Regions from separate parts of the Pseudoduganella sp. GW821-FHT05F09 genome, predicted to be linked through region 3. Evidence: predicted binding sites of a transcription regulator. Region 3 holds the regulator's gene; each other region holds the start of a gene.
What was found. Region 3 encodes sigma-54, which starts transcription at its own class of promoters, with help from an activator protein. Its sites were predicted from a motif close to TGGCANGNAANCTGCTTT; they were not measured.
Positions count from the first base shown of each region.

Region 1 (4,128 bases), on a different contig from region 3:
AAGTATTGCGACAGCTGCTGCTGCGTCACGCCGGGCTCGATCACCACGTAGGCCAGCCTGGCGTTGACTTCGCGGATGCGGTTCATGCCGCTCAGGTCGACGATCACCTGGCCGGCCGTGGCCGCGCACGCATCGCCATAGCCCCAGTTCCTGCCGGTGCTGATGGGGTACAGCGCGATGCCCCTGGCCGCCGCGGTGCGGACCAGCGCTTCCACTTCGCCGCGCGTATGCGGGCGCAGCACCGCAGCGGGCCGGGTGCTCCATGACGACGTGCTGCTCGCATAGGCCGCCAGCGTGGCGCCATCGTCCAGCACGCGCTGCGGCCCGAGCAGCATGCGCCACTGCGCCAGCGCGTCGGCCAGCCCCGCTGGCGGCGCGGCAGCTTGCGGTGCGCCCATGGCTAATTCCTCCCCTGCACCAGGCGCGAAGTAATGCCGGGCTCGTCCCAGATAGGGAAGAAATAGGGATAGAAGGAACGCTCGGTGGTCTGCTGCTCCATCAGGCCGCCGAATTTGCGGATCTGCTCGCCCATATAGTCCAGTTCCAGGCGCAGCAGCACGGCCGGCGCGCCGACCCGGCTGCATTCGCGCTGGCCGCCGAAGTCCTGGAAGCCCAGCATGCGCTTGTAGAACATCACGTGGCGCGGGTTGACCTCGATGACGTAGTCGGAAAAGCCATGAATGTTGTGCGCGTAGATATACGAGATATGGATCAGCGCGGCGAACACGCGCTTGGACACGCCCTTGTCTATCGCCAGCCGGGACGGCTCGCACAACCGGCGCTGGCGGGCCCGCAGGCCGTCCAGCTTGTCGCGGAAATTCTCATCGGCCGGCAGGCCGAGCTGGGGATCGTCCAGGCAGAGCGACATGGTGCCGACGGTGACGCCGCCGGTTTCCGCATACAGCGTAATGCGGTTCAGCACGTGGTGCGCCGACGGATCGACGTCGTAGCCGCGCCAGCCGTACATTTTTTTCAGCAGCAGCGTGGCCGCTTCGCGCCGCCCGCGTGAGTTGGCCATGCGGATATGAAAGATTTGCTGGTCGATCGGGTGGTCCAACTCCGGGGTGGCCAGTCCTTCGCCGATGACAAGGTCGCTCAACCCCGTCGTCGCGTCAAAGGAAATGATGGTGTCGTCGTCTTGGTGCACGCTCGCGCTCCTTTGCTAGTCAATTCGCGGCCGGCACGTACAGCGAACCGGGCTCAGTTCTTTCAGACAAGCAGATCCGCAAAAAGTTCCCGGCCAGTGCAAATTTTTTGCCGAGGCCGCCTGTAGCCAGTGTCGCTTTCCTTGCCAAAGCCCCTGTGCAACGCCCAATCGAAAACGTAAGCCATTGATTTTGAAGAGCAAATTCCCTTGGCACGGATGCTGCTGTTAAAGGTGCAACGGCCCCCCTCCCAGCCGTCAACCCGGAGTTCACTAAAAGGAGTAGCACGTCATGAACATCATCAAAAAAGGTTTCCTGCTCACAGCCATGGCAGCCAGCCTGGGGCTGACCGCCGCAGCGCCGGCCCAGGCTGCAACGTTCGCCTCGTCCATCCTGAACATCAGCAACTTCCGCCTGCTGCATTCGAGCGGGGTGGCGTTCAGCACGGCCGACTTCTCCACCCTGACCGGCACCAACGATGCCCACGCCACCGCCGGGCTCAACAACGTATTCGCCAACGGCGCCGATTCGCGCCCCATCCAGAACCCGGTGCCGCCCAATGTGGCCCAGCAATGCGTTGGCCCCTGCCCGGTCGCGCCGGACACCTACACCCCCATCGCCGGCATTCCGCCCGTGCTGAACACCTACGGCCACGCGGACCAGCGCCTGACGGGCGCCTCCATCATCATCGGCGCCACGCCGGCCGGCGCCAACGCCTCCACCCGCGCGGACGCCTCGACCGCCGTCAACGCCGTGGCCTCGGGCAATTCGGACGTCGGCACCTCCACCACCTTCGCCTTCACGCTGGGCGCCGCCGACACCATGACCATCGCCTTCGACGGCAATCCCTACACGCGCGCACTGGTCACGCCCGGCTCCGGTCCGGTGTCGAACGCCAACGCCCGCCTGTCCTGGTCGCTCAGCATCGTCAACATCACGACCGGCGCCACCGTGCTCAACTTTGCACCGAACGCGCTCAACGCGGCCAGCACCGTCAGCGCCACCGACGGCGCGCCGAACGACCTGATCTATGCTCCGGGCTCGGCCTTCTTCACCGCCACCACGGCGCTGCTGTCGGTGGGCCAGACCTACCAGATCACCATCCAGCACAATTCGCTGGCCAACGCCTTGCAGCAGGAACTGCCGGAACCGGGCACGCTGGCGGTGCTCGCCGCCGGACTGCTGAGCATGTCGCTGCTGAGCCGCCGGCGCCAGCGCTAGGCGGGACGGTGCGATCGCAACGCGATTTCTTGATGCGGCTCAAGCCCAGCGCAGTTACAGCCTGAGCCGCACAGGAGCGCTCCTATAATCGGACCAGCAGGACAGCATCCGCCGACGTTCAGGAGCCCGTGCCATGGAAGAGTTTATCAATCAGCTGCTGATCCACATACGCGGCATCTGGAAGTACCGCTGGCCCGCCATCGCGGTGGCCTGGCTGGTGGCGGTGGGCGGCTGGATCAAGGTCGCCACGCTGCCCGACAACTACCAGACCTCGGCGCGCGTCTTCGTCGACACCCAGACCATACTCAAGCCGCTGCTGTCGGGCATGACCAGCGTGCCCAACGTGGAGCAGCAGGTGGCCATCATGAGCCGCACCCTGCTGAGCCGGCCCAACATCGAGCGCGTGATCCGCATGGTGGACATGGACCTGAACACGACCTCGGCGCGCGACCACGAATTGCAGATCGAGGAGCTGCTCGGCAAGATCAAGATCGCCAGCACCGGCAGCTACGACATCTACACCATCACCTACAACAGCAGCAATCCGCGCCTGGGGCGCGACGTGGTGCAGTCGCTGCTGACCATCTTCGTCGAAGGCAGCTTCAAGGGCAAAAAGGGCGAGTCGCAAAAGGCGGTGCAGTTCATCGACGACCAGATCAAATCCTACGAGGACAAGCTGGTGGCGGCAGAGAACACCGTCAAGGAGTTCAAGATGGCGCACAACGCGCTGCTGCCGCGCCAGGGCCTGGACTACGGCTCGCAGCTGCTGATGTCGTCGGACGCGCTGAACGGCGCCAAGCTGGAGCTGATGGAGGCCGAACAGTCGCGCAACGCCATCCGCTCGCAGACCACCGGCGACGAGCCCATCCTGGGCGACGTGGCCCCGTCCGCCATCGAGAATCCCGAGATCGACAGCCGCATCGCCGCGCTCAACAAAAACCTGGACGCGCTGCGGCTGCAGTACACCGAACTGCATCCCGACATCGCCTCCACCAAGCGCCTGGTCGAGCAGCTCGAACAGCGCAAGCTGGAGGAGAGCAAGAACCGTCCCGCGTACAGCGACCCCGGCAAGAACTTCAGCCCCATGCTGCAGCAGCTGAAAGTGGCGCTGACCGAGGCCGACGCCAAGGTGGCCGCCGCCAAGGTGCGGGTGCAGGAGCTGGCGGCGCGCCACGCCAGACTGGAGGCGCAGAGCCAGGCCGTGCCCGAGGCCGAGGCGCAGCTGGCGCAGCTGAACCGCGACTACCAGGTCAACAAGGACAACTACGAAAAGCTGCTGAGCCGGCGCGAGGTGGCCAAGCTGTCCGGCGACCTCAGCTCCACCACAGAGATGATGAGTTTCAAGATCATCGACCCGCCCACCGTGCCCGTCCGGCCCGTCGGGCCCAACCGCGCCCTGCTCTACAGCGGCGTACTGGCGGCAGCGCTGGCGGCCGGCGCCGCCGCGGCGCTGACGATCACCCAGGTGCGTCCGACTTTCCTCAGCCCGGCCGAGCTGCGCGTGTTCACCGGCATGAATGTGCTGGGCACGGTCACCATGAACTGGACGCCGGCCCAGCAGATCAAGCGGCGCCGCAGCCTGGCCGGCTTCGGCGCGGCGCTGGGCTGCTTGCTGCTGTCCTACAGCGGCGTGCTGACCGCCGCCTTGCTGAGATAACCCGGAGATCCCATGACAGTATCCGACAACCAGGGCGCGGCGCTCGAACTGCCGCCAGCCGGCAGCCCGCTGCGCAGCCAGCGCTATATTGAGCTCGACCTGGAG
Region 1 covers NZ_JBWKSD010000001.1:1,164,498-1,168,625, forward strand. The annotation lists gene AC07S4_RS04890 (FAD-binding oxidoreductase) at 1-398, opposite strand, end outside; gene AC07S4_RS04895 (N-acyl amino acid synthase FeeM domain-containing protein) at 401-1,147, opposite strand; gene AC07S4_RS04900 (EDSAP-1 family PEP-CTERM protein) at 1,437-2,366, shown strand; gene AC07S4_RS04905 (XrtA system polysaccharide chain length determinant) at 2,500-4,023, shown strand; gene AC07S4_RS04910 (XrtA-associated tyrosine autokinase) at 4,036-4,128, shown strand, end outside.
Region 1: the regulator sigma-54 is predicted to act here: its motif matches at 1,356-1,373, upstream of AC07S4_RS04900 (EDSAP-1 family PEP-CTERM protein).

Region 2 (4,128 bases), on a different contig from region 3:
CAAGCGCCAGCCGTGGAGCGGTTTGATCAATTACCAGATCGGCCCCGCCTTCCGCTATCTGCCGCTGCAGGAGGTGCTGCGCCTGGCAGAGCGCGGCGGCAAGGCGCAGCTGCGCGCCATGTTTGCCGGCAAGGCCGTGCTGGTGGGCACGGTGCAGGACGACACCGACCTGCTGAATCTGCCGGCGGCGATGGCGGCCTGGCGCGAAGGGCGCCGCCTGCCTGGTGTGCTGGTGCATGCGCAGGCCGTGCGCAGCATGCTCAACCAGGGGCTGATCCAGCCGCTGGGGCCGGCCTGGGCCTGGGGCATGGCGGCCGCCGGCGCGCTGTTCTGGTTCCATGCGGCGGTGGCGCGCAAGGTGCTGCTGGCCATCCTGGCCAGCGCGGCGCTGCTGGCGGCCAGCAATATCCTGCTGCGCCAGGGCGTGTGGATTGCGCCCAGCGCCATGCTGGCCAGCCTGTGGCTGGCCGTGCTGTCGCGTTCGGCGGACCAGGGCTGGCGCAACTTCAGCGAAAAGCAGCGCCTGCGCCGCACCTTCTCCGGCTATGTCAGCCCGCAGGTGATGCAGCAAATCGTGGAGGGCGGGGTGGATGCGCGCAAGCAGGGCGCCAAGGTGGAGGTGTGCGTGCTGTTCTCGGACATCCGCAACTTCACCAGCATGAGCGAGCTCCTGCCCGCCGAGCAGGTGGTGGCGCTGCTGAACCGCTATTTCGGCCGCATCACCGCCATGGTGCACAAGCATGGCGGCACGGTGGATAAATTCATCGGCGACGGCATGATGGCGTTTTTTGGTGCGCCCAATGAATTGCCCAGCCCGGAACTGGCGGCGCTGGAGGCCGCGCGCGACATGCTGGCCGAACTGGCCCAGCTGAACGCCGAGCTGCGCGCCGAAGGCAAGGCCGAACTGGCGATGGGCATAGGCCTGCATAGCGGGCCGGCGGTGATAGGCTATATCGGTTCCAGCCACCGGCACGAATACACGGCCATCGGCGACACGGTCAACGTGGCGTCGCGGCTGGAGGGGCTGTGCAAGCAGCTGGGCTATCCCATTATCTGCTCGGGCGCCGTGGCCGAACGGCTGGGGCCGGACGGCGCCGCCATGCTGTCGCCGCTGGGTGAGCATGGCTTGAAAGGGCATAGCGCGGTGCCGGTCTACGGCTGGGATCCGCAGGGCGAGCGCGCCGCGCCCCGGGACGGATAGCTTACTGCGGCGGCAGCTTCGCTTCCAGCTCCGCCAGGCGCGCTTCCAGCAGTTCCAGCTTGGCGCGCGTCTTGGCCAGCACTTGCGCCTGGATATCGAACTCCTCGCGCGTCACCAGATCCAGCTTGGCGAAGCCCTGGGTCATCATCGATTTCACGTTTTTCTCGATGTCCTTGGCCGGCGAGCTCTCGATGGCCTGGTTGATCTTGCCTTGCAAGTCATTGAAGAAGTTGTTCATGTCCATGATGTTTCCTAGATTGATGTGTTTTCGCACCATCCCGGTGCGATGCCAGTAAATTAAGCATTAATATGGTGCGGAATACGCTCTCTGCCGCGCTGTCATTCCTGTAATTCCCGCTAACTATCTAACAAGCTTGCACGAAGTCAGCTGGCACGCATTCTGCTAAAGAGGTAGTGAACGCTTAGGCTTAGCCTGGATTTTAAACCGCAACCGCTCCAAAAGTTCAAACTAAAGGATATCGCCATGAAATACATGACCAAGCACCTGACTCTTGCAGCAGCAATCACTCTCGCGATGGCTAGCCTGGGAGCCGGTCTGGCCCGTGCGGAAGACGCTCCAGCGGTGAAACCGGATAACGAAGTGTCTTACAACGTGGCACTGACCACCGACTACCGCTATCGCGGCATTTCCCAGAGCCGCCTCAAGCCTGCGCTGCAAGCGGGCGCGGATTGGGTCAACAATCCGACCGGCTTCTACGCCGGCACCTGGGCGTCGAGCATCAAGTGGATCGACGACGCGGGCGGCGACGTGAACCTGGAATGGGATATCTACGGCGGCAAGCGCGGCGACATCGGCGGCGGCTTCAGCTACGACGTGGGCGGCCTGTACTACTTCTACCCGTCCAACGGCCTGCATCCCAGCGCCAACACCTTCGAACTGTACGGCGCCGTCAGCTACGGCCCGGCCACGCTGAAATACTCGCACTCGACCACCAATTTGTTCGGCTTTGCCGACAGCAAAAACAGCGGCTACTTCGACGCCTCGGTCAACCAGGAAATCCAGGACGGCTACATCCTCAACCTGCACGTGGGCCGCCAGAACGTGAAGCACAACAGCGTTTCCAGCTACACCGACTGGAAAGTGGGCGTGACCAAGGACTTCGGCGTGGTCACCGTCTCGCTGGCGGCCATCAAGGCCACGACCGATGTCTACACCTCGCCGCGCAATGGCAAAGATCTGGCCAAGATGGGCGCTGTGCTGACCGTTTCCAAAATCTTCTAAGCGAGGCACCTCATGAAACTGATTACCGCCATTATCAAGCCCTTCAAGCTGGACGAGGTCCGCGAGGCTTTGTCGGCGATTAATGTGCAAGGCATTACCGTGACCGAAGTGAAGGGTTTCGGCCGCCAGAAGGGGCACACCGAGCTGTACCGTGGCGCCGAATACGTGGTCGACTTCCTGCCCAAGACCAAGATCGAAGCGGCGGTGGACGACGCGGTCGTGGAACAGGCCATCGAAGCGATTGAAGGCGCGGCCCGCACCGGCAAGATCGGCGACGGCAAGATCTTTGTCTACAACCTGGAACAGGTTATCCGTATCCGCACCGGCGAAACCGGCAACGACGCTCTCTAAGGGGAACTTTGAAATGAAGAAAACCATAACAAAATTGCTGGCCGGGGCCGCTGTCCTGTTTGCCTTTAGCGCGGCCCTGCCGGGCTACGCGCAAGACGCCAAGCCTGCCGATGCGCCTGCCGCCAGCGCGGCCGCCGCACCTGCCGCCTCCGCGCCTGCGGCCGCAGCACCAGCACCTGCCGCCGCCGCACCGGCACCAGCCGCCGCCGCACCGGCAGCCGCCGCGCCGGCCGAAGCGCCTGCCGCTCCCGCCCCGGTGCCGAACAAGGGCGACACTGCCTGGATGTTCGTCTCCACCCTGCTGGTCATCCTGATGACCATCCCCGGCCTGGCCCTGTTCTACGGCGGCCTGGTGCGCTCGAAAAACATGCTGTCCGTGCTGCTGCAGGTGTTCATGGTGTTCGCCGTGATCATCGTGCTGTGGTGCATCTACGGCTACTCGCTGGCGTTCACCGAAGGCGGCGCCTTCTACGGCAAGTTCGACCGCCTGTTCCTGAACGGCATCTGGGATCCGGTCAAGGGCGTGTTCAGCGTGGCGGCCACCTTCAGCAAGGGCGTCGTGATTCCTGAGTTCGTCTACGTGGCCTTCCAGGGCACCTTCGCCGCCATCACCTGCGGCTTGATCGTCGGCGCCTTCGCCGAGCGCGCCAAGTTCACCGCCGTGCTGGCCTTCATGGTGCTGTGGTTCACCTTCTCGTATCTGCCTATCGCCCACATGGTCTGGTTCTGGACCGGTCCGGACGCGATCAAGGACGCGGCCACCGCCGCAGTTGAAGGCGCGAAAGCCGGCTTCATCTTCCAAAAAGGCGCGCTGGACTTCGCCGGCGGCACCGTGGTGCACATCAATGCCGCCGTGGCCGGCCTGGTTGGCGCCATCATGATCGGCAAACGCGTCGGCTACGGCCGTGAATCCATGGCGCCGCACTCGCTGACCATGACCATGGTGGGCGCTTCGCTGCTGTGGGTGGGCTGGTTCGGCTTCAACGCCGGTTCGGCCCTGGAAGCGGGCGACATCGCCGCGCTGGCCTTCATCAACACCCTGCTGGCCACCGCTTGCGCCACCGTATCGTGGGTCTTCGGCGAGTGGATCACCAAGGGCAAGCCATCCATGCTGGGCGGCGCGTCCGGCGCAGTGGCCGGCCTGGTGGCCATCACCCCTGCGGCCGGCTTTGTCGGTCCGATGGGCGCACTGGTGATCGGCCTGCTGGCCGGCGTGGTCTGCCTGTGGGGCGTGAACGGCCTGAAACGCCTGATCGGCGCCGACGACTCGCTGGACGTGTTCGGCGTGCACGGTGTGGGCGGTATCCTGGGCGCGGTGCTGACCGGCGTGTTC
Region 2 covers NZ_JBWKSD010000002.1:982,629-986,756, reverse strand. The annotation lists gene AC07S4_RS09745 (CHASE2 domain-containing protein) at 1-1,201, shown strand, start outside; gene AC07S4_RS09740 (accessory factor UbiK family protein) at 1,203-1,445, opposite strand; gene AC07S4_RS09735 (TorF family putative porin) at 1,686-2,444, shown strand; gene AC07S4_RS09730 (P-II family nitrogen regulator) at 2,457-2,795, shown strand; gene AC07S4_RS09725 (ammonium transporter) at 2,809-4,128, shown strand, end outside.
Region 2: the regulator sigma-54 is predicted to act here: its motif matches at 1,591-1,608, upstream of AC07S4_RS09735 (TorF family putative porin).

Region 3 (4,128 bases):
GCTTTCAGCGCCTTCTGCGCGAACGCGCCCTCGTCGCCCGCCAGCGAGGCCATGATGGCCGCCACGCTGTCCGCCGCGAAGTGACGCTCGATGGCGGCGCGTTCGGTTTCCAGCACGCCAGCGCCAGCACTGCCCACGCCGCCCGCAAAGGCCGCGACCGCATCGCGCAGCCCTGCGCCCGGCGTGGCCTGCAGCAGCTCGCCCAGCGCGCTCCAGCGGGCCTCCGGCACGTAGTAGTCCGCCAGGCCCACGTACAGCGCGTCGGCCGCGCCCACGGTCAGCCCGGTCAGGCCCAGGTAGCGCCCCAGGCTGCCCGGCGCGTGCGACAGGAAATGGCTGCCGCCCACGTCCGGGAACAGGCCGATGTTCACTTCCGGCATGGCCATCTTGGTGCGGTCGGTCACGATGCGCACGCCGCAGCCGGGGCCGCCCTGCGAGATGCCCATGCCGCCGCCCATCACCACGCCGTCCATTAATGCGATATACGGTTTAGGGTAATAGTGGATCAGGTGGTTGAGGGCGTATTCCTCGGTGAAGAAGTCCTCCAGCAGCGCGCTGCCGCCCTGCGGCGTGGCGTTGCCCACTTCATGGAAGAAGCGGATGTCGCCGCCGGCGCAAAAGGCCTTCGCGCTGCTGCTGCGGATCACGACGGCGGCCACGGCGGCATCGCCGCGCCAGGCCAGCAGCGCGGCGGTCAGCGCGCGCACCATGGACAGGGACAGGGAGTTGAGCGCCTTGGGGCGGTCGAGGGTGATGATGCCGGCGGCGTTGGCAACCTGGGTGATGACGTGCTCGCTCATGGCTGATTGTCTCAATAATTGTTAGACAGCCATTTTAGCGCGGGCGCAAAAAAGGGCGCCAGATGCGCCCTTTGTTGGGAGTGCCGGTGACCGTCTTATGCGGTGGCGGCAGGCTCGTACGTGTCCGGGAGATGCTTGATGGCGTCGTGGCCATGCTCCTGCACTTTGGCCTTGTACTTCATGACTTGGCGGTCCAGTTTGTCGATCAGCGTATCGATGGCAGCATACAGGTCTTGCGACAGGCTTTCCACGTACACAGTCTTGCCGGACATGCGCAGGTTGATCTCGGCTTTTTGCCTTTTGTCTTTCTCGGTGAGGTTATCTACAGTCAGGATGACAGCAATATCAATAACTTGATCGAAATGGCGCTTTACCCGTTCCAGCTTGTTCTGCACGTATTCACGGATGGCGGGGGTCACTTCGAGATGATGTCCACTGATGGTGAGATTCATACACACTCCTAAAGATAAGGGCTCATGCGCTATCGAATGTTATTTGAGCGCAGGGGAACCCAAGTAAAACTACAAAGCTTTACGCAGACTTACCGGAGGGATTTTCAAGGCTTCGCGATATTTGGCAACAGTCCGTCGCGCAATTACCATGCCCTGTTCTCCCAGCATGTCCGCAATCTTACTGTCGGATAAAGGATTTTTCGGGTCTTCAGCTCCTGTCAGTTGCACTATCAGCGCCCGTATCGCCGTCGAGGATGCTTCTCCTCCTGCTTCGGTGGCGACGTGGCTGCCAAAGAAATATTTCAACTCAAACATCCCATGCGGAGTCAGCATGTATTTCTGAGTTGTTACCCGAGAAATAGTGCTCTCGTGTAGTCCCAGTGTATCAGCAATTTCACGCAACACAAGGGGTCTCATGGCAACCGCGCCATGGCTGAAAAAGTTCTTTTGCCTTTCTACTATCGCCTGCGCCACGCGCAAAATCGTGTCGAAACGCTGGCGCATATTCTTGATCAGCCACTTGGCTTCCTGCAGCTGCGCGCCCATGGCCGACTCGCCCTTGCCCTGCTTGAGCATGTTGGCGTACAGCGCGTTTACGCGCAGGCGCGGCATCACGTCGTTGTTCAAGGAGACCTGCCAGCCATTGCGCGCCTTCTTCACGATCACATCCGGCACCACGTAGTCGGACACGTCGGAAGCGAACTCGGCGCCCGGGTGCGGATTGCACTGGCGTATCACCGCCTGCGCTTCGCGCAGGTCCTCGTCGTCGCAATCGAGGGCTTTTTTCAGCTTGTTGAATTCGCGCTGCGCGAACCAGGCCAGGTGTTTTTCCACGATGCAGATGGCCATGCGGCGCGTGACCAGCGGCACGCCGGGCATGCGCTTGATCTGCAGCGCCAGGCACTCGGAGGCGCTGCGCGCGCCCACGCCGATGGGGTCGAAACTTTGCAGCAGGGTCAGCGCCGTTTGCAGCTCTTCCAGCTCCACGTCCGCCTCTTCCGGCAGGCGTGCATGGATCTCTTCCAGCGGCTCTTCCAGATAGCCGTTCTCGTCCAGCGCGTCGATGATGAGCTCCATCAGCACGCGGTCGCGCGGCTGCTGCACGGTCACGCGCATCTGCTCCATCAGGTGCTCGCGCAGGGTGCAGTGGCTCGCTTCGAGCTGCGGGCGCGAGTCCTCGTCGTCCGGCGCCTTGCTGCGGCCGGCGTCGCTCCAGTCGGTGTCGGCCTCGGCGCCGCTGGCGCTGTCGCCGCCGGCGCCGTCGAAGGGATCGCCCTCGCCGGCCGGCGCGCTGTCCTGCGCCGGCGCGCCCACGTCGGCGGGCGACGCGTCGGCGCCGTCGGACTGGGTCTGGTTGATGGCGCCGTCGCCGAGCAGGCGCAGCGAGCGGTCCAGCGGATCATCCAGGCGCTCCAGCAGCGGATTTTCGCCCAGCAGCTGTTCCAGTTCCTGGTGCAGCTCCAGCGTGGACAGCTGCAGCAATCGGATCGACTGCTGCAGTTGCGGCGTCAGCGCCAGGTGCTGAGAGGTGCGGAGTTGCAGTGACTGTTTCATGGGCTGGGTCAGGAATTACATGCGGAAGTGTTCGCCGAGGTAGACGCGCCGCACCGATTCGTCGGCGATGATGTCGTCCGGACGGCCGGACGCCAGCACGCTGCCCTGGTTGATGATGTAGGCGCGGTCGCAAATGCCCAGCGTCTCGCGCACGTTGTGGTCGGTGATCAGCACGCCGATGCCGCGCTCCTTGAGGAAGCGCACGATGCGCTGGATCTCGATCACGGCGATCGGATCGACGCCGGCGAACGGCTCGTCGAGCAGCACGAAGCGCGGGTTGGTGGCCAGCGCGCGCGCAATCTCCACCCGGCGGCGCTCGCCGCCCGACAGCGACAGCGCCGCGTTCTCGCGCAGCTTCTCGATCTGCAGGTCGGCCAGCAGGCGGTCCAGGCGCTCGTTGATCTCCTGCTTGCTCAGCGCCTTGCCGTTGACCTTCTGGATCTCCAGCACGGCGCGGATGTTCTCCTCCACCGTCAGCTTGCGGAACACCGAAGCCTCCTGCGGCAGGTAGGACAGGCCCAGCGTGGCGCGCTGGTGGATGGGCATGCTCGACACGTCCACGCCGGCGATGTCGATGCTGCCCGCGTCGGACGGCACCAGGCCCACGATCATGTAGAAGGAGGTGGTCTTGCCGGCGCCGTTGGGGCCCAGCAGGCCCACCACTTCGCCGCATTCCACCTGCAGCGACACGTCGTGCACCACCTGGCGCTTGCCGTAGGACTTCTGCAGTCCGCGCACCACCAGGGTGCTGGCGCAGCTTTGCATTGCTTCAGCCATGGTTATTTCCCCGCTGGCGGTTGCTGTACCGGCGCGGCCGGCGCAGCAGGAGCGGCCGGGGCGGCCGGCTTGGGCGTGGACGGCTGGATCACCATGGTGCCGCGGCCGCCGCCGGTCTTGCCTTCGCCGCTGGCGGTGTTGCGCACGCTGAACTGCTCGCGGCGGCTGTCGTAGGAGATGAACTCGCCCGACACTTCGTCGCTCGGCTTGCTGCCTTCCAGGCGGCGCACCTTGGCGCGCACGAACAGCTTCACCAGCTCGTTCTTGCCGTCGTATTCGATGCGCTCGGCCTCGCCTTCCATCCACTGCTCGCCTTCGCCGTCGCGCTTCTGGCGGAAGGTGGTCGGCTTGCCGCCGGCGCTGGTGAGCGTCACGTACTGGTAACCTTGCGGGTCCTTGGTCACGACCGCCTTGGCCGCTTTCATCAGCAGCGTGCCGCGCGTGAGCACCACGTTGCCGGTGAAGGTGCTGATCTGCTTGACGTCGTCGACGTCGGCGTTGTCGTAGTCGATCAGCGTGGGCTTGGTGGAGTCGGCCTTCTCGGC
Region 3 covers NZ_JBWKSD010000007.1:89,770-93,897, reverse strand. The annotation lists gene AC07S4_RS22175 (enoyl-CoA hydratase/isomerase family protein) at 1-800, opposite strand, end outside; gene hpf (ribosome hibernation-promoting factor, HPF/YfiA family) at 896-1,252, opposite strand; gene AC07S4_RS22165 (RNA polymerase factor sigma-54) at 1,322-2,806, opposite strand; gene lptB (LPS export ABC transporter ATP-binding protein) at 2,822-3,583, opposite strand; gene lptA (lipopolysaccharide transport periplasmic protein LptA) at 3,586-4,128, opposite strand, start outside.

Region 4 (4,128 bases), on a different contig from region 3:
GCGCAGGAACTCGCCGCCGCCCTCGTGGATCAGGCGCGCGTCAGGGTAGTTGTCGACCGCGTCGCGCAGCTGGAAGCGGTGGCTGAATTCGTGGGCCACCAGCAGCGTGGCCTTGGCCTGCACGCTGGGGGAGGGATCGCGGGGCCAGTTGTACAGGGCCAGGCGCAGCACGTCGCTGGCGTCGCCGCCGACGTAGGGCGTGCCGGGCGCGGCGACGAAGGCTGCCGCCACGACGGGGCGCCGGAAGACGGCGTCCGGCATGGCGCGGCGCAGGTAGGCCACGGTGCCGTCGGCGACGGTCTTGATATTGGCCACGGTGGCCGGGGACAGGCGCGGGTCGAAGTAGCTGGGCGTTTCGCGGTCCTGCTGCGGCAGCGGGGCGGCCAGCAGCAGGGCGGGCGTGTCCGCGCCGGATTCCGCCGGAGCTGTGTCGCGGTAGGCGCGGCCGTTGGCGGCGATGCCGGGCGCGGCGAAGCGGTAGCTCACCTTGCCGCAGCCGTCGCCCACCGCGTAGTTGGACAGGTGGGTGTACACGCCCTGGCCCATGGGGAAGGCGGCGGAATAGCCCGCCTGGCGGATGGCGGCGGGGACGCGGAAGCGCAGCACCGGGCAGGACTCGCCGCTGCGGGCGAGCTGGCTGGCGTCCGCCGTGCCGCACTGGTCCAGCGCCTGCCAGCCGGCCCGCGTTACGCGGCCGGCCTCGCCGTTTTTGTCGAAGGGCAGCGCGCGGCAGGCGGCGGGCAGCGTGTAGCTGACCTCGAGCGCGTCGTTGGACAGCAGTTTTACTTGTACATCAACCTCTGCTTGCGCCGCTGGCGCCAGCAGGAACAGCGCAATACGCAAAAACCGCATGTATGGTCCCGAATGAAATAATCGCAGGCGCGAACGATATCATATAAGCAAGCATCAATCACGCCAAAAACGGTCGAACAGCGGCTTGACGCTGATGCCGTGCACCGCGATGGAAAGCATGATGACCACCAGCGTAATGTCGATCAGATCCCTGGCCAGCCCCTGCGGCAGCCCGTGGTTGATGGCGTACATGAGGTAGTACACCGAGCCGATGCCGCGCACCCCGAACCAGGCGCTGATGCCGCGCACCCGGCCGCGCGCGCTGGAGCGCCACAGGCCGATATAGACGCTCAGCGGCCGCGCCACCGCAAACAAGAACAGCGCCGTGCTCCACGCGCGCCAGTCCCAGGCCTGGGCCGTGACGGCGCCGCCCAGCAGCAGCACCAGCGTGAGCTCGGACAGGCGCTCCAGGTGTTCCTTGAAGATCAGCGACTCGCCGCTGACGGTGAGTGTGGTCTCGGCCGCCCCTTCGGCGGCGGACGGCGGGCCCGCATGCGCGGTGCTGGCCGGCGGCGCCTTGAGCAGGCCGTGCCTGTCCTTGGGCGCCCCGGCCAGAACTAGCTCGGTCTGCCGCAGCGCCACGCCGGCGAAGAACACGGCCAGGAAACCCCAGGCGTGCAGCCACAGGCTGGCGCCGTACACCACCGCGATCAGCCCCAGGCCCACCAGGTCGTCCAGCACCTCGTGCCGGGGATCCTTGCCGCGCAGCTCCCAGCCCAGGCGCGCCAGCGCCGCGCCGCCCGCAATGCCGATCAGCACCGCGCCCGCCGTGCCCCACAGCACGTCCAGCAGCGCCCAGCGCCAGCCGGACTCGCCCAGGTCGTGCAGGCCCAGCAGGCCCAGGCCCAGCATCACAAAAGGGAAGGCGCTGCCGTCGTTCATGCCGGCCTCGCAGGTGAGGGCGAAACGCAGCTGGTCCTTGTCGCCCGCGTGGCGCACCTGCACGTCGGTGGCCAGCACCGGGTCGGTGGGCGCAAGGATGGCGCCCAGCAGCACCGCCGCGCCGAGCGGCAGGCCCAGCACCAGGGTGCCGAAGGCGGCCATCAGGCCCACGGAGATGCTCATGGACAGCCACGCCAGCCGCAGCGACGGGGCCCAGCGGGCCAGCGAAAACGGCACCGGCATTTTCACGCCGGCCGAGAACAGCGAAACCAGCACGGCCAACTCGGTCAGCACATCCAGCATGCCGGCCTGGGCGTAGGGATCGACCGCGAACACGCCCAAAAACGCCGGCCCCAGCGCCAGCCCGACGCCGAGATAGACGATGGCCGACGTGACCGGCAGGCGCGACAGCGTGGTGGCCGCCAGGCCGCGCGCCAGCATCAGGCAGCCGATCAGGATAAACCAGAGAGTGGTACTCATGCTTGAGCAATATACGCGATGCCTGCTTGCAATGGCGCGGCATTGCTTCGTGCGCCATTTTGGTGCGTTTGGGCCGTATTGGTGCGGCTGGCGCGGCGTCTTGCGGGGGAATAGCACGCCAGTGCTGGCACGCTACTTGCGTAATGAATGTCCAGTACAACACGAGACACGACAACCGCTACATGCCAGACACCGCCGACCGCGCAAACGCGCTTTATAGCGCTAACAGCAGCGCTACCAGCCAGCCCCCAGGCTCCTGCCTGCCGGGGACGGGCGGCGCTGCGCCGGAGCAAGGGCACGCGCCCTGGCAGGCCAGCCTGTCGCTGCGCTTCGCGGACGACCACGGCACCACGCGCCTGGTCGAGCGGCGCCACAGCGGTCCGCTGCGCGTGCAGAAGGCGCTGTATCCGGAGGGCGGCGCGGTGTGCCACGCCATCGTCGTGCATCCGCCGGGCGGCGTGGTGGGCGGCGACCAGCTGGCGCTCAACGCGGCGGTAGGCGAGGGCGCGCGCGCTTTCCTCACCACGCCGGGCGCGGCCAAGTGGTACAAGGCCAACGGCAAGGTGTCGCGCCAGAGCGTGCGCCTGCAGGCCGGCGCCGGCGCCAGCATCGAGTGGATGCCGCAGGAGACCATCTTCTTCGACGACGCCCACGTGGAGCTGGAGCAGGACATCACGCTGGCGGCGGACGCCAGCTTCATCGGCTGCGAAATCCTCTGCATGGGCCGGCGCGCTTCCGGCGAATCGTTCCGCAGCGGCCGCGTGGTGCAGCGCACCCGCATCCGCCATGGCGCCAGGCTGCTGTGGTGGGAGCAGGGCGCGCTGACGCCGGACGGCGTGGCCAGCCCGCTGGGCATGGACGGCTACAGCGTCTGCGCCACCATGCTGGCCGTGGGCGCGCCGCTGCCGGCCGGCGTGCTGGCGCAACTGCGCAGCGACGGCGCCGAAGCGGTGGCTGCCTCCGGCGCCGGCGGCGCCAGTTTTGGCGCAACCCAGATGAAAGGCCTGCTGTGCGTGCGCCATCTCGGCCACGACAGCGAGGCTGCACGCGAAATCATGCTGGCCGCGTGGCGCACGCTGCGGCCGCACCTGCTGGGCCGCGCGGCCTTCGATCCGCGCAGCTGGCGCACTTAGGAAAATCATGGACCTGACCCCACGCGAAAAAGACAAGCTGCTGATCTTCACCGCCGCCCTGCTGGCCGAGCGCCGTCGCGCACGCGGCCTGAAGCTGAACTATCCGGAGGCGGTGGCGCTGATCTCCGCCGCCATCATGGAAGGCGCGCGCGACGGCCGCACCGTGGCCGAACTCATGTCCGAAGGCGCCACCATCCTGACGCGCGCCGACGTCATGGAGGGCGTGCCCGAAATGATCCCCGACATCCAGGTTGAAGCCACCTTTCCGGACGGTTCCAAGCTGGTCACCGTCCACCACCCCATCCCCTGATCCCTGAAGGAGCACATCATGATCCCTGGTGAATTCATGCTCGAAGAAGGCGAGATCGGCCTTAACCAAGGCCGCGAAACCGTCACCGTCGTTGTCGCCAACCGGGGCGACCGCCCCATCCAGGTCGGCTCGCATTTCCACTTTTTCGAGGTCAATCCCGCGCTGGCGTTCGAGCGCTGGAAAGCCTACGGCATGCGGCTGAACATCGCCGCCGGCACCGCCGTGCGTTTTGAACCGGGCCAGACCCGCACCATAGAACTGGTGAAGCTGGCCGGCGACCGCGTGGTGCACGGCTTTAACGGCGCCGTCAACGGCAAGCTGTCCGACACTCCGCCCAAGGCCTGACGATGGCGACTATCCCGCGCGCAGCCTATGCTGAAATGTACGGCCCCACGACCGGAGACCGCATCCGCCTGGCCGACACGGAACTGTTCATCCAGATCGAGCATGACTACGCCATCCACGGCGAGG
Region 4 covers NZ_JBWKSD010000010.1:220,313-224,440, forward strand. The annotation lists gene AC07S4_RS27330 (hypothetical protein) at 1-852, opposite strand, end outside; gene AC07S4_RS27335 (cation:proton antiporter) at 907-2,214, opposite strand; gene AC07S4_RS27340 (urease accessory protein UreD) at 2,397-3,347, shown strand; gene AC07S4_RS27345 (urease subunit gamma) at 3,355-3,657, shown strand; gene AC07S4_RS27350 (urease subunit beta) at 3,676-4,002, shown strand; gene ureC (urease subunit alpha) at 4,005-4,128, shown strand, end outside.
Region 4: the regulator sigma-54 is predicted to act here: its motif matches at 2,340-2,357, upstream of AC07S4_RS27340 (urease accessory protein UreD).